DNA from 2 places in the Microbacterium sp. A94 genome. Region 1 is predicted to be linked to the other one. Evidence: predicted binding sites of a transcription regulator. Region 1 holds the regulator's gene; the other holds the start of a gene.

Region 1 (7,962 bases):
TTCCGATTCGAGTGGGCGGCGACGATTATGCCGTCATCAGCTCCGTCCCGCTTGCGGAGTCGCCCCTCCCTCCCGCTCCGACGCAGCCACGGGGCGAGGCATCCAGCATCCCGCAGTACCGCAGGAGCAGCTCGTTGCCCGAGCCAGCCGACGCGGAGACCCTCGGAGCCGGTCCGGCCGATTCTTCGGTTTCGGATGCCATGCCACCGTCACGGCGCGAACGACGCGAAGCCCGCGAGCGGCAGTCCTTCCTGCAGACCGACCGACCAGAAGAGCCGGCGCGCCACGGTGCACGCGGAGCACTGAACAAGCTGGGGTTCAAGGTCTCCCCCAACGCCACCGAGCAATCCGAGCGCGATGATGAGACGGCCGTCAGCCGCCACTGGCCAGGCCCCCGCACGATCGCCGTTGTCAACGGCAAGGGCGGCGCAGGAAAAACCCCGACGACGATTCTGCTGTCCGCGGTCTTCGCTCGCTACGGCGGTGCGGGCGTTCTCGCCTGGGACAACAACCAGACGCGAGGCACGCTGGGCTGGCGCACCGAGGCAGGCGCCCACGACCGCACCCTGCTGGAGATGCTGCCGGAGACCGAGCGTCTGCTCGGCACTGGAGCACAGTCGGCAGACTTGGCGCATTTCGTTCACCATCAGCCGCGTGAGAAGTACGATGTGCTTCGGTCGAAGCCGATCCGGCTCGCGCATGAGAACCGTCTGCATCCGCAGGACGTCGACGCCATTCACGCGGTTGCCGCGAAGTTCTACCGACTGATCATCATCGATTCCGGTAACGACGAATCCGACCCGATGTGGCTGCGCATGATCGACCAGGCCGATCAGATCGTCGTGGCGACCACGACGCGCGATGACCACGCCGAAGCCGGCGCGCTGCTCCTGGAAGCCCTCGAAGATCGCGACGAGCGTTCCGCACGCCTCGCCGAGCAGTCGATCGTCGTCGTGTCGCAGGCAGACCCGAAGGCGACGGCCGCGGACGTCGATCACATCGTCAATGGCTACCAGGAACTCGCCCGCGAAGTCGTCAGCATCCCCTTCGATCACGAGATGGTCGACGGGCACCTGCACTACGGTTCCCTGGCCAAGCGCACTCAGCGCGCCTGGCTGTCAGCTGCAGCAGCAGTTGCGCGCGGGCTCTGACGCCAGCGCCCTGATCAGAGGTTGTTGACCCAGTTCGTCAGCAGACGGATGCCGGCATCGCCGGACTTCTCCGGATGGAACTGTGTCGCAGAAAGCGGCCCGTTCTCCACGGCTGCCAAAAACGGCTTGCCGTATGTGGTCCAGGTCAGCTTCGGCCCGGGAAACGGCGGGATGACGTCGAGTTCCCACTGCTGCGCAGCATACGAGTGAACGAAATAGAACCGTTCGTCGGCAATGCCGTCGAAGAGCACGCTGCCGGCGTCGGGTGTCACCGTGTTCCAGCCCATGTGCGGCAGCACCGGCGCCTCAAGCTCAGTCACCGTTCCCGGCCATTCGCCGAGACCGTCGACGTACTGGCCCCGCTCGACACCGTGCGAGAACATCACCTGCATGCCCACGCACACACCGAGCACGGGACGCCCGCCGGCGAGGCGGCGGTCAATGATCTCGTCTCCGCCCTGGGCAACGAGAGCCTCACGCACCGCTGCGAACGCGCCCACCCCGGGCACGAACAGACCATCCGCCGCGAGGGCTTCGGTGCGATCACCTGTGAGAGTCGCATCGGCTCCAGCCGCGATCAACGCTTTGACCGCGGAGTGGACGTTTCCTGACTCGTAGTCGTAGACCGCAACAGTGGGTCTGCGCGTCACAGTGCGCCCTTTGTCGACGGAATACCCGACACCAGCGGATCATGCGCCTTCGCCTGACGGAACGCGCGAGCGAATGCCTTGAACTCCGCTTCAGCGATGTGGTGCGGGTCGCGGCCGCCCAGCACACGAACGTGCACGGTGAGTGCCGCGTTGTAGGTGATCGCTTCGAAGACGTGTCTGACGAGTGACCCCGTGAAGTGACCGCCGATCAAGTGGTGCTCGAAACCGACTGGCTCTCCGGAGTGCACCAGGTACGGACGGCCGCTGATGTCGACGACGGCCTGGACGAGCGCCTCGTCCAGGGGAACGAGCGCATCGCCATAGCGGGAGATGCCCGCTTTGTCGCCCAGAGCCTCGCGAATCGCCTGGCCGAGGACGATCGAGATGTCCTCCACCGTGTGGTGTGCATCGATGTTCGTGTCACCGGTCGCGCGCACCGTCAGATCAGTCAGCGAGTGCTTCGCGAATGCGGTGAGCATGTGATCGAAGAATGGCACAGAGGTGTCGATCTGGCTCTGGCCCGACCCGTCGAGGTTCAGTTCAATCTCGACGGTCGATTCGGAAGTGCTGCGGCCACGGCTCGCGATACGGGAAGCGGTCATAACGCTGATTCTATCGAGGCCAGAGCGTCGAGGAACGCCGTGGTCTCGGTCTCGGTGCCGGCGGTGACGCGCAAGTGGTTCGGGATGCCGACATCACGCACGAGGATGCCCCGTTCATACAGCGCCTGGAACGTCGCCTGCGGGTCGGCCACTCCCCCAAACAAGACGAAGTTCGACCACGATTCATGCGGTGTGTAACCGAGAGCTTCTAGAGTCGCTGTGATGCGGTCACGCTGTTCAACGATCTCGTCGACCATGCCCAGCATGGTAGACGCGTTGCGCAACGCTGCCACGGCAGCCGCCTGTGTCAGAGCACTGAGGTGATAGGGCAGGCGTACCAACCGCAGTGCATCGATAAAGGCAGGGTCCGCTGCCAGGTAGCCCACCCGAGCCCCGGCGAATGCGAACGCTTTGCTCATCGTGCGCGATACCGCCAAGCGGGGACGCCCAGGCAAAAGAGTGAGGGCAGACTGCGCTTCGCGAGGCGCGAACTCCCAGTAGGCCTCATCGACGATGACCACGCCACGGGCAGACTCGTAGACCGCTTCGATCACGTCAAGACCGAGAGGAGTTCCCGTCGGGTTGTTGGGGCGGCACAGCAGCACGACGTCGGCGTCTGCCTCGCGGACCTGCGCTGCGGCATCTTCTGCCGTCAACGTGTAGTCGGGTTCGCGGGTGCCCGTGACCCAGCGTGCCCCGGTGCCCTGCGCGAGCAGCGGATACATCGAGTACGTCGGTGCGAACCCGAACACGGTGCGTCCAGGACCTGCGAAGGCCTGCATGATGTGCTGCAGCACCTCATTGGAGCCGTTACCAGCCCAGATCTGCGTGGCGTCGAGTCCGTGACCGAGATACTCGGCGAAACCCTCACGCAGCGTCGTGAACTCGCGATCGGGGTACCGGTTCACGTCGCGCAATGCGACAGCGATGTCATCGAGGATGTCGCTGGCCACCTCGTCGGGAACGGGATGAGTATTCTCATTGACGTTCAACGCAACCGGAAGCGGAGCCTGAGGTGCGCCGTAGGGTGTCAGCCCGCGAAGATCGTCACGAAGAGGTAAGTCGTCAAGAGAAGCAGTCACCCTCCCATGCTAATGCTGGGTTCAGTTGGTGTACTGCGCGGGGATGGCCAGGCTCTGACCCGACTGCAGCGATCCGCCGCCCAGCAGGTTCAGCTGCTGGATGTCATCGATCACCGTACGCGGATCGGCACCCGGTGCGATTGACTCCGCGATCGACCAGAGAGTGTCACCGGGCAGCACTGTCACACTCTCGAACTGCACGGGCTCGGCGGCTTCTCCGGATGCGAGCGCTGATCCTCCGCTGAGCGCGGCGAATCCGATCCCGGCGGCCAGCGGCAGGGCAGCAAGAGCAAGCAGCACGCGGCGCCCGCGCGTCGTCAGCCGCAGGCGCGTCGTGGCGCGGACGGGGCGGACTGCGGGGGCGGTAATGCTGATGGTGCTCATGAGTTTCTCCTCTGCCTCTTTGGCGTAGCGTTCGCATTCACCACTCGGCCGGGAGCGGCGAATGCGAAGCTACGTACCGAATGTATCTTCGAATTCGAACATCTGTCAAGACTTATTCGAAACCTCACCGTGAATTTCACCGACACGCTCGAACGGATCTTCCGAATGTGACCGTTTCTCGGATACGGTTTCGATAGAGACACACCATCACGGACCTCAGACATTCGAAGACGAGCACCGACAGCGCGCACAAAGGAGCCACTCATGAGCGATAACTCAGCCCCTGACCCGGGGGCACCGCGCACACGTCGGCGCAAGAATCTCAGCCCGAAGCAGCTGGCGATCCTCGAGGTCATTCAGACCTCGATCGCAAAGCACGGCTACCCGCCGAGCATGCGAGAGATCGGCGATGCCGTGAACCTCAAGTCACTCTCGAGCGTCACGCATCAGCTGGGCCAGCTCGAGCTCAGCGGCTACCTACGCCGCGACCCCGGTAAGACGCGCGCGATGGAGGTGCTGATCGATCTGCCGGGTACCAGCAGCGAGAGCCCCGCAGATACGAGCACGCCCGTCGGTGATGCCGCGATGGTTCCTCTGGTCGGCCAGATCGCCGCCGGCGTGCCGATCACCGCCGACCAGCAGGTGGAGGAGATCTTCCCGCTCCCCCGTCAGCTCGTAGGCAAGGGCGACCTGTTCATGCTCAAAGTTTCCGGCGAGTCGATGATCGACGCCGCCATCTGCGACGGCGACTGGGTTGTCATCCGCACGCAGAACACCGCGGAGAACGGTGAGATCGTGGCCGCAATGCTCGACGGCGAAGCGACCGTCAAGACGTTCCGCCAGCGCGATGGCCACACCTGGCTGCTCCCTCGTAACTCCTCCTTCGAGCCCATCCTCGGCGACGACGCCGTCGTGCTCGGCAAGGTCGTGGCGGTGCTGCGCGCGGTCTGAGCCGCTCATCTGATCCACAACGCAGAGACCGCCCTTCCCCGGCCTGGGGAAGGGCGGTCTCTGCGTTCTCGGTGCAGCAAGACTCCAGAGAGCGCGGACTATCCGGCGTCAGGCGGTCACCGCTACCTCGGCGCGCACGCGGCGCGTCGCCTCGACGATGTTTTGCAGCGACTGGGTCGTCTCCTCGTAGCCACGAGTCTTCAATCCACAGTCGGGGTTGACCCACAGTTGACGCGTCGGGATCTCATCGACGGCCCGACGCAGCAACGATTCAATCTCGTCGGTGGTGGGAACACGGGGTGAGTGGATGTCGTACACACCCGGCCCGATGCCGTGGGTGAATCCCACCTCGGCGATGTCTGTCACCACATCCATCCGGCTGCGGGCCGCCTCGATCGAGGTGACATCAGCATCCAGTGCACGAATCGCATCGATCACCACGCCGAACTCCGAGTAACACAGGTGCGTGTGCACCTGTGTCGCTGGCGCCGCCCCACCGGTCGCCAAACGGAACGATGCCACCGACCATTCCAGGTACGCCGCCTGGTCATGCTTCTTCAGCGGCAGCAGTTCCCGCAGCGCGGGCTCATCGACCTGGATGATCCGGATTCCGGCGTGTTCCAGGTCGCTGATCTCATCACGGAGAGCCAATGCGACCTGGTTGGCGGTCGCCTGCAGCGGCTGGTCGTCGCGAACAAACGACCACGCGAGAATCGTCACCGGGCCGGTGAGCATCCCCTTGAGGTGCTTCGCCGTCTTCGACTGCGCGTAGCTTGACCATCCCACGGTGATCGGGGCAGGACGCGACACATCGCCCCAGAGGATCGATGGCCGGGTGGCGCGCGAGCCATACGACTGGACCCAGCCGTGCTCGGTCACTGCGAAGCCGTCGAGGTTCTCCGCGAAATACTGCACCATGTCGTTGCGTTCTGGTTCTCCATGCACCAGCACATCCAACCCCAGGTTCTCCTGCAGCTCGATGACCGTGTCAACCTCGCGGCGTAGGAACTCTTCGTACTCATCATGCGAAAGCTCGCCGCGAATGTACTGCGCACGGGCACGTCGGATGTCACCGGTCTGCGGGAAGGAGCCGATCGTCGTCAGCGGCAGTGCCGGCAGGCCGAGTGCTTCGTCCTGCGCGCTCTCACGCTGTTCGTACGGCACCCGTGAGAAGTCGCCTTCGGCGAGTTCACGTGAGCGCACCACACCGTCTCGTACCCCCGGAGCATCTCCACGGTCGGCAAGGGCTGCGGATGCAGCATCCAACGCGTCCTGGATCGCGGCGCGCCCCTCGGAGAGTCCGCGAGCCAGCGTCACCACCTGCTCGACCTTCTGGTCGGCGAATGCGAGCCAGCTCACCAGACGGTCATCGAGCTTCGATTCGTCGGCGATATCGTGCGGAACGTGCAGCAGCGACGTCGACGTGGATGCGATGACCTGCCCAGCACCGAGCGCCCCCAGAGCCTCGAGCTTGTCGAAAGCGGCGGAGAGGTCACCGCGCCAGATGTTATGGCCGTCGATGACGCCGCCGACGAGCGCCTTGCCGGAGAGACCATCGACAGCTGCGGGTATATCCCCGCGCACCAGGTCGATTCCGATCGCTTCGATCGGTGCAGCGGCCAATACGGCGAAATTCGCGTCGAGCGCGGCGTAGGGAGCCGCAACGAGGATCGACGGGCGATCAGCTGCGGCGCCGATGACCGCCAGCGCACGCGCGGCAGCATCCCCCAGCTGCTCCACCGAAGCGGGCAGCGATTCGCTGACCAGCGCCGGCTCATCCAGCTGCACCCATTCCGCGCCGGCGGCACGCAGGCGGGCGAGCAGGTCGACGTACACCGGCACGAGATCATCCAAGCGCGACAGCGGGTCAAAGCCCTCCGGCGCGGCATCCGACGCCTTCGCCAACGCCAGCAGCGTGACCGGACCGACGATCACCGGACGGCTGACGTAGCCTGCGCTGATGGCTTCGGCGACCTGCTGAACCAACCGGTCGCTGGACAGCGAGAACGTCGTCTCCGGGCCGATCTCCGGCACCAGGTAGTGGTAATTCGAGTCGAACCACTTCGTCATCTCCAGCGGCGCCCGCTCACCCTCGCCGCGGGCGATCGTGAAGTACGCCGGCAGTCCGATCGATCCGTCCGCTTCACGCAGACCCTCGAAACGAGCGGGGATCGCACCGACGGTGACGGCGGCGTCGAGCACCTGGTCGTAGAACGAGAAGGATTCCGGAATGGCGGAATCGGCGCGACCCAATCCACGTGCTGTCAGTCGCTCCCGCGTTGCAGCGCGCAACTGTGCTGCGGTGGACTCGAGTGTGTTCAGATCGCTGCGGCCTGACCAGAATGCCTCGACAGCCTTCTTGAGTTCGCGTCGGGGTCCGATGCGCGGATAACCGAGGATCGTCCCCTGTGGGAGTGCGGTCATGATGTTTCCTTTCGGGGATGGGTTCAGCGACGCAGAGCAGGAGTCACGCCTGCTTCTGCCAGGACGGTGAGCACGGTTTCGTGCTGGTTGAAGGCGTACAGATGGACGCCCGGTGCGCCGCCGTCGACGACTTCGCGGGTCAGCCGGGCTGCCCATTCGATGCCGATCTCGCGACGCCCCTCGACGGTGGGTTCCACTTCCAGCGCGATGGACAGCTCGCTCGGCAGGTCCTCGCCGGTGAGCTCGAGCACCCGGTTCAGCCGAGCGGGAGACGTGATCGGCATGATGCCGGGGAGAATCGGGATGGTGATTCCTGCAGTGCGCGCCCGTTCGACGAATGCCAAGTAGTCGTCGGCATGGAAGAACAGCTGGGTGATCGCGAAGGTGGCACCGGCCGCCTGCTTCGCCAGCAGGGCTTCGACGTCCTGCGTACGGTGTGCTGAGCGCGGATGCCCCTTCGGGAAGGCTGCCACGGCGATGTCGACCCTGCGGCGCGGAGCGACTTGAGCGGCGCCCGGGATGCCCGGAACAGGCGTCTCCTCATAGGGGGCATGCTCTGCCTGGACCCGATCTATGAGCTGCACGAGTTGCGCAGAGCTCTCCAGATCGCCGAGGAACCCTTCCGGCTGATCGTGCGGTGGATCCCCGCGCAACGCGAGGAAACTGCGGATGCCGGCATCCAGGAACTCGCGGATCAACGTGGCCGCTGCGGCGTACG
Region 2 (7,962 bases), on a different contig from region 1:
TCTGCGTCTGGCCAAGCACCCGAATATTCTTGCCGTGAAGGACGCCAAGGGCGACTTCAGCGAGGTCAGCCGCGTGCTGAATCAGACTGATCTGATGTACTTCTCCGGTGACGATGCGAATGCACTGCCGCATCTCGCCATCGGCGCAACCGGACTCATCGGCGTCACCGCGAATATCACCGCTGCACCGTACCGCACGATCGTGGATGCTGTGAACCGCGGCGACCTTGCTGCCGCCACGGCAGAGCACAAGCGCCTCGAGCCGCTCGTTCGGGCCACGATGACACATGTTCCCGGTACGGTCTCGGCGAAATACATCCTGCACGGCCTCGGCCGTATCTCCAGCCCCCGGGTACGACTTCCTCTGGTTGGTCCGGAGGAGTGGGAGGCCGCGCTCATCGAAGATGAGTTGTCTGTCGTCACCGATATCGCTGGTGCAGATTTCTCGAACTTCCGCCCCGACCGCAATGCGGCCGCCGGTGGTGCCCTGCCGAAGGTGCACGGCACGACGCGCTGAGACGACGGGCGCGTCGCGCGCCCATAAGAACGACCGGGCACGACGAGTGTCCGACTGAGGAGACATCAATGTCCAATCCCATCGCCGCTCCCGAACCGCTCGCCGAGGGGGCCCTCCGCGTCATCCCGCTGGGTGGCTTGGGCGAGATCGGTCGCAACATGACGACCTTCGAGTACGACGGCAAGATCCTCATCGTGGACTGCGGTGTGCTCTTCCCTGAGGAGCACCAGCCCGGCGTCGACCTGATCCTGCCGGACTTCGAGCCGATCAAAGACCGCCTCGACGACATCGTCGGCATCGTCCTCACTCACGGGCACGAAGACCACATCGGTGCCGTTCCGTATCTGCTGCGCCTGAAGAACGATATTCCGCTGATCGGCTCAGGTCTGACACTCGCGCTGATTGAAGCCAAGCTCAAGGAGCACCGGATCAAGGCGTTCACCCTCACGGTGAAGGAAGAGCAGCACGAGAAGGTCGGGCCGTTCGACCTGGAGTTCATCGCGGTCAACCACTCGATTCCGGACGCCCTTGCCGTCGCCATCCGCACACCAGCGGGAATGGTGCTGGCCACCGGCGACTTCAAGATGGACCAGCTGCCGCTGGATGGCCGCATCACCGACCTGCGTGCGTTCTCGCGCTTGGGCGAAGAGGGCGTCGATCTGTTCCTGGTCGATTCCACGAACGCTGACGTGCCCGGTTTCACACCGACCGAGAAGTCCATCGGCCCGGTCCTTGACCAGGTGATCGCCAAGGCACCGCGCCGGGTGATCGTGGCGAGTTTCTCCAGCCACGTGCATCGTGTTCAGCAGGTGCTGGACGCCGCCCACGCGAACGGGCGTCGGGTTGCACTACTGGGGCGGAGCATGGTGCGCAACATGACCATCGCCGCTGACCTCGGATACCTCAAGGTCCCCGATAACGTGCTCATCGATTACAAGAAGGCGCGAGATCTGCCAGACGAGAAGATCGTCTACATGTCGACCGGTTCCCAGGGTGAGCCGATGGCTGTGCTCAGCCGCATGGCCAACCGTGAGCACGCGATCGAGGTCGGCGAGGGCGACACCGTCATCCTGGCATCCAGCCTGATCCCCGGTAATGAGAACGCCGTTTACCGTGTCATCGATGGGCTCACGAAGCTCGGCGCCAACGTCGTGCACAAGGCGAACGCCCGGGTGCATGTGTCAGGTCACGCCGCGGCGGGGGAGCTGATCTACTGCTACAACATCCTCAAGCCTAAGAACGTGCTGCCCGTGCACGGCGAATACCGTCACCTGATCGCGAACGCCAAGCTCGCCCAGGAGACCGGCGTCCCGGAGGAGAACACGATCATTGCCTCCAACGGCACGATCATCGACCTCAAGGACGGCGAGGCGCACGTCGCCGGTCAGCTCGACATCGGCTTCGTCTACGTTGATGGCTCGACCGTGGGAGCGATCACGGATGCCGATCTCAAGGACCGGCGGATTCTCGGTGAGGAAGGGTTCGTCTCGATCATCATCGTTGTGGATGCTGCCACCGGAAACATCGTCTCGGGGCCGGAGATCCATGCTCGCGGTATCGCCGAGGACGACACCGTCTTCGATGATGTCGTTCCCAAGATCGTGGCGGCGCTGAAGGAGGCCTCGGGCAACGGCGTGCGTGACACACACGCGCTCTCCCAGGTTGTTCGCCGCACGATCGGACGCTGGGTGAACCAGAAGCTGCGCCGCCGTCCGATGATCGTTCCCCTCGTCATCGCGGCCTAGCCGATTCTGCCGGAATGCCGCGTCATTACGCGGCATTCCGGCAGCGGAACGTAGTCTTTCGGTATGGCCAGGAGTACCACGAAGACCTCGCGCGCGTCCGAGAAGCCTCCGGCGCGCGCCAAGGCCGCGGCCGCACCCAAGAAGTACGTCGACGAGGTTGAGAAGCCGGCACTAGCGGTACGCGCTTGGGTCGGGCTCGCTCATGGCGTCGGCGGCCTCTTCCGCGCGTTCGGCCCGGAGTCACTGGATAAGGATCAGCGTCGGGACGGGTTCCCGCTGCTGCTGGTGCTGCTCGCCTGCCTCGGCGCGGTCAACGAGTGGTTCTTCATCGGCAACGAGATTGCGCAGAACATCAGCGCGTACTCCGTGGGCCTGCTGATCGGGCGTACGGCGTTCTTGCTGCCGGTGCTGCTGCTGATTCTGGCCGGCTGGCTGTTCCGGCACCCCTCCTCGGTGCACGACAACGGCCGCATCGGGATCGGCTTCGGTCTTTTCGTCATCTCGATCGCTGGAATCTGTCATGTCGCGGGCGGCAAGCCTGAACCCCAGGACGGTATGCCAGCGCTCAGCGCGGCCGGTGGCCTGTTCGGATGGATGCTGGGGGAGCCGCTGTCGTACCTGACCGACATCGTCGCCTACATCGTGCTTTCGGTTCTGGCAGCGCTCAGCATCCTCATCATCACGAAGACTCCGCCGAACCGCATCGGCACGCGCCTGGGCGATCTCTACGCGTGGATGTTCGGCGCTGAGCGCCCGGACCCGAACGCACAGAAACCGGCAGCGTCCGAGGCTGATGGATCCGACGACGCCGAATCTGACGATTCGCTGCCCTGGTGGCGGCGTAACAAGACCGGCCGCGAAGAGGATCCCGACGAGGGCATCGGGTCACAGGATCTCACTGAACTGCTGCCGCAGAGTGACACCCCGCCGGTGGATAACACCGCCTACGATCAGGCCGTCATCCTCGCTGATCCCGCGGATGCCGCAACCGAGGTCCTCACGGATGTCGAGAGCGTGACAGCCGGTCTGGCAGGTAAAAGCAGCACAGCGCTCCTCGACGACTACGGTGACACCGGTGAGCAGCCCGAACTCCCCGGCCTCTCCGGATTCGGCACGGACGGCCCCGGCGAACGCGGGCTGCACGCGCCCAGCGTTCCCTATGTGCTGCCGTCGCAGGGGGTGCTCGGCGAAGGTCCGGCTCCGATCATGCGCTCGGACGCGACAGACCGCGTGATTGAACAGCTCACCAGCGTGCTTACGCAGTTCAAGGTGGATGCGAAGGTCACCGGCTTCTCTCGTGGGCCGACGGTGACGCAGTATGAGATCGAGGTCGGTCACGGCGTCAAGGTTGAGAAGATCACGCAGCTGAGCAACAACTTCGCCTACGCGGTTGCTTCGAATGATGTGCGCATCCTCTCGCCGATTCCGGGTAAGAGCGCGATCGGCATCGAGATTCCCAACGTCGACAAGGAGATGGTCGCGCTCGGGGACGTGCTGCGTTCACCGGTGGCCACCAGCAGCACGCACCCGATGACTATCGGCGTTGGCAAGGATGTCGGCGGCAAGATCGTCGTGGCGAACCTCGCGAAGATGCCGCACCTTCTGGTTGCCGGTTCGACCGGTTCTGGTAAGTCCAGCTTCGTGAACTCGATGATCACGAGCTTGCTCATGCGTGCGCGTCCGACAGATGTGCGCATGGTGCTGATCGACCCGAAGCGCGTGGAACTCACCAGCTATGCGGGCGTTCCGCACCTCATCACGCCCATCATCACGAACCCGAAGAAGGCGGCCGAAGCGCTGCAGTGGGTCGTGAAAGAGATGGACATGCGCTACGACGATCTCGCATCGTTCGGCTTCCGTCACATCGACGACTTCAACAAGGCCGTGCGCGCAGGCGAGGTCGAACTCCCCGTCGGCAGCGAGCGGGTGCTCAAGCCCTATCCGTATCTTCTGGTCGTCGTCGACGAGCTCGCCGACCTTATGATGGTCGCTCCGCGGGATGTCGAGGACTCGATCGTCCGCATCACTCAGCTGGCGCGAGCCTCAGGAATTCACTTGGTTCTGGCAACACAGCGTCCGTCTGTCGATGTCGTCACCGGTCTGATCAAGGCCAACGTCCCGTCGCGTCTCGCTTTCGCCGTGACGAGCGTCACGGACAGCCGAGTGATTCTGGATTCCCCAGGTGCAGACAAGCTCATCGGTCAGGGTGATGCGCTCTTCTCGCCGATGGGCTCTTCCAAGCCGTTCCGCCTTCAAGGCGCATGGGTCGAAGAGAGCGAGATCGATGCGGTCGTCAAACATGTGACCGCTCAGGCCCGACCCGAGTACCGGGTTGATGTGCAGGAGGCTCTCGAGCCGAAGAAGAAGAAGGAAGTCGACGAGGACATTGGAGACGACCTCGAGGTGCTGCTGGCCGCAGCTGAGTTGATCGTGTCATCGCAGTTCGGTTCGACGTCGATGCTGCAACGCAAGCTCCGCGTCGGCTTCGCGAAGGCCGGTCGTCTGATGGACCTGCTGGAGTCACGCGAGATCGTCGGCCCGTCCGAGGGATCGAAAGCGCGCGATGTCCTGGTCACACCTGAGCAGCTGCCGGCCGTTATGGCCAAGTTGCGTGGTGATGATGTGCCGGCTGCTGCTGCGCCGGCAGCTCAGGCCGCGCCCGTGGCCCACCCCGCGAACCCGCCCGCTGCGGCGCCCGGGTTCGATCCCATCGAAGCGCAGTTCGAGGGCTTGCCGGTCGTTGACGAAGATGGGGGCGACGAAGACGCCTGGGGACTGACGGGACGCGACTGATGGCCATTCCGCGGCAGCTGCCGAACGCGATCACGATCGCCCGTATCCCGCTCGCCGTCGTCTTTTTCGTGGTGCTGCTGATCGGTGGACCGTTCGGCTCTGATGACCTCACGCTCCGCTGGGTCGCTGGCGTCCTGTTCGTCGTCGCGATATCCACGGACTGGGTCGATGGCTATCTCGCGCGCAAATATGACATCGTCAGCGACTTCGGAAAGCTCTGGGATCCGATCGCGGACAAGCTGCTGACCGGAGCTGGTTTCGTCGGTCTGGCGATTCTCGGCGAATGGCCGTGGTGGGTGGTCATCATCATCCTCATCCGTGAATGGGGTGTGACGCTCCACCGGTTCGTGGTTGCGCGCAGTCACATTGTGGCAGCCGCGTGGATGGGAAAGCTCAAGACGGCGGTTCAGGGCGTGGCGTTGAGCTGGTGCCTGCTACCGCTTCATCAACTGATCGGCATGGACTGGTGGAGCGTCATCGGTGTTGTGCTGATGTACGCGACGCTGGTGCTGACGGTGGTCAGCGGAATCGACTACGTACTCTCACAGGTGCGCGGAGCTCGGGCGAGCCGGCAGTGAGTGCTGCTTCCGAGCTGATCGGCGCACTGACCGAGCGAGGCTGGACGCTCGGGGTAGCCGAATCTTTGACGGGCGGGGCGCTCACAGCCGACCTCGTCTCGGTTCCCGGGGCATCTGCCACGTTGCTGGGCGCGGTGGTCGCTTATGCGACCCCGGTGAAGGCATCGCTGCTCAACGTGGACGCGGAGCTGTTGAAGGAACACGGACCAGTGCATTCGACCGTCGCGGAGCAGATGGCGCTGGGGGTCTGTGGAGCCGTCCAGGTCGACGGACGACCGGCGGATGTCGGTGTGTCGACGACCGGGATCGCCGGGCCCGATTCGCCCGATGGTCAACCTGTGGGCACCGTGCATATCGGAGTGGCCGTTGGCGGTCGCGTCAGCTCCTTTGCCTTTCGATTCCCCGGAGACCGAGCAGCGATTCGCGCTCAGAGCGTGGAAGCGGCGATTCAGGCCGTACGGGAACGGCTGCGGGAATAGTCCTGCCTCGATGCCGGTTATTATCAATGTGTCAATGACAGGCGTGCTCACAAGCAAAGCACAGCGTGAAAGGGTAGCGTTTTTCCTAACGCATCGGGTTAGACTGGCGATCCATTCGCAAGTGGCTCCGGGCAAGGAAATGGAGGGGAGGTTCCGATGATTCTTGTACGACAGGAAATCGGCGATGTGCTGAGGGACTTCCGCCTGCAGAAGGGGCGTACGCTCCGGCAGGTTGCGAGCAAGGCTTCCGTTGCGCTCGGATATCTCAGCGAGGTTGAGCGAGGGCAGAAGGAAGCCTCCAGCGAGATTCTCGCTTCGGTTGCTGAGGCACTCGACGTCCCTATCTCGATGATCATGCGCGAGGTCGGCGACCGCATCTCTGTTCTTGAAGGCATCCAGGTGTTCCCTGATGTTGTTCCGGACGACCTGGTCGCATCGATCGAGCCCGAGCTCTCGCTGCACTGATCGCCGTCGATGCGACGTAGTGAGTTTCTTCGAGCTGTCCAACTTGAGTTCGGTGCGAGGGCTTCGAATCTGACGACGGACCTCGTCTTGGACGCGATCGGCAACCGCACTGCATCGGAAGCGCTGGATGCTGGTGTGGCACCACGTGACATCTGGCTCGCACTCTGCGATGCGACCGATGTTCCGGCGAACCGTCGTTACGGTGCTGGCCGGATTGAGCCGCGAAAGAACTGAGTCGACGTCCGATACAAGTCGACACAGATTCGGCGTGTCGTCGAATATCTGTTCGAAGTGCGCGTAGTGTTCTGCACACATGGTTTCGAGGCGACGTTTTCCACCGTTCCTGGGATTTCCGACGCAATGTCTGAGCCCCCTTCTACGGTGAAGACAGGCCGAAAAACCATACGCCTTGTCGGAGAGTTCGCCCCAGTCGGGGTGGCCGCGACAGCCTACAGGCGGCACCACGCGAACAAATAGGAGCACATGATGGCATCATCCGCAGACCGCGAGAAGTCCCTGGATTCAGCTCTCGCCCAGATCGACCGGCAGTTCGGAAAAGGCTCGGTCATGCGACTGGGCAGCGACGAGCGCGCGCCGGTTGCCGTCATTCCGACAGGCTCCATCGCCCTCGACGTCGCTCTTGGCGTCGGTGGTCTCCCGCGTGGCCGCATCGTAGAGATCTACGGCCCTGAGTCGTCGGGTAAGACAACGTTGACGCTGCACGCTATCGCGAACGCGCAGCGTGGCGGCGGCATCGCCGCTTTCATCGACGCTGAGCACGCACTTGACCCGGAGTACGCGAAGAAGCTCGGTGTTGACATCGATGCTCTTCTCGTCTCCCAGCCAGACACCGGTGAGCAGGCTCTCGAGATCGCCGACATGCTCGTGCGCTCTGGCGCCATCGACCTCATCGTCATCGACTCGGTGGCTGCTCTTGTGCCGCGTGCTGAGATCGAGGGCGAGATGGGTGATTCTCACGTGGGTCTGCAGGCACGGCTCATGTCGCAGGCACTACGCAAGCTCACGGGTGGTCTGAGCCAGACGAACACCACGATGATCTTCATCAACCAGTTGCGCGAGAAGATCGGTGTCTTCTTCGGTTCGCCGGAGACCACTGCCGGTGGCAAGGCGCTGAAGTTCTACGCTTCGGTGCGACTCGACATTCGTCGCATCGAGACGATGAAGGACGGCACCGAGGCTGTGGGTAACCGCACGCGGGTCAAGGTCGTGAAGAACAAGATGGCTCCGCCCTTCAAGCAGGCAGAATTCGACATCCTGTACGGCACGGGAATCTCCCGTGAGGGGAGTCTCATCGACTTCGGTGTTGAGCACGCTCTCGTGAAGAAGTCGGGCTCCTGGTACACCTACGAGGGCGATCAGCTGGG

Evidence for each region. The regulator LexA, encoded in region 1, represses DNA repair genes until DNA is damaged. The targets are predictions, from matches to a motif close to TCGAACANNTGTTCGA.
Region 2: recA (recombinase RecA) is a predicted target of LexA. The motif match lies at 6,852-6,867, and genes of this name have one in related genera.

What each region holds. Positions count from the first base shown of each region.
Region 1 is NZ_JBPXMU010000004.1:314,621-322,582, reverse strand. Features, by position in the region: gene ACSU1L_RS12805 (AAA family ATPase) at 1-1,151, shown strand, start outside; gene hisH (imidazole glycerol phosphate synthase subunit HisH) at 1,166-1,801, opposite strand; gene hisB (imidazoleglycerol-phosphate dehydratase HisB) at 1,798-2,403, opposite strand; gene ACSU1L_RS12790 (histidinol-phosphate transaminase) at 2,400-3,485, opposite strand; gene ACSU1L_RS12785 (LysM peptidoglycan-binding domain-containing protein) at 3,507-3,869, opposite strand; gene lexA (transcriptional repressor LexA) at 4,134-4,820, shown strand; gene metE (5-methyltetrahydropteroyltriglutamate--homocysteine S-methyltransferase) at 4,929-7,244, opposite strand; gene ACSU1L_RS12770 (methylenetetrahydrofolate reductase) at 7,268-7,962, opposite strand, start outside.
Region 2 is NZ_JBPXMU010000001.1:705,484-713,445, reverse strand. Features, by position in the region: gene dapA (4-hydroxy-tetrahydrodipicolinate synthase) at 1-517, shown strand, start outside; gene ACSU1L_RS03620 (ribonuclease J) at 586-2,262, shown strand; gene ACSU1L_RS03615 (DNA translocase FtsK) at 2,326-5,055, shown strand; gene pgsA (CDP-diacylglycerol--glycerol-3-phosphate 3-phosphatidyltransferase) at 5,055-5,633, shown strand; gene ACSU1L_RS03605 (CinA family protein) at 5,630-6,112, shown strand; gene ACSU1L_RS03600 (helix-turn-helix domain-containing protein) at 6,269-6,577, shown strand; gene ACSU1L_RS03595 (DUF3046 domain-containing protein) at 6,587-6,811, shown strand; gene recA (recombinase RecA) at 7,064-7,962, shown strand, end outside.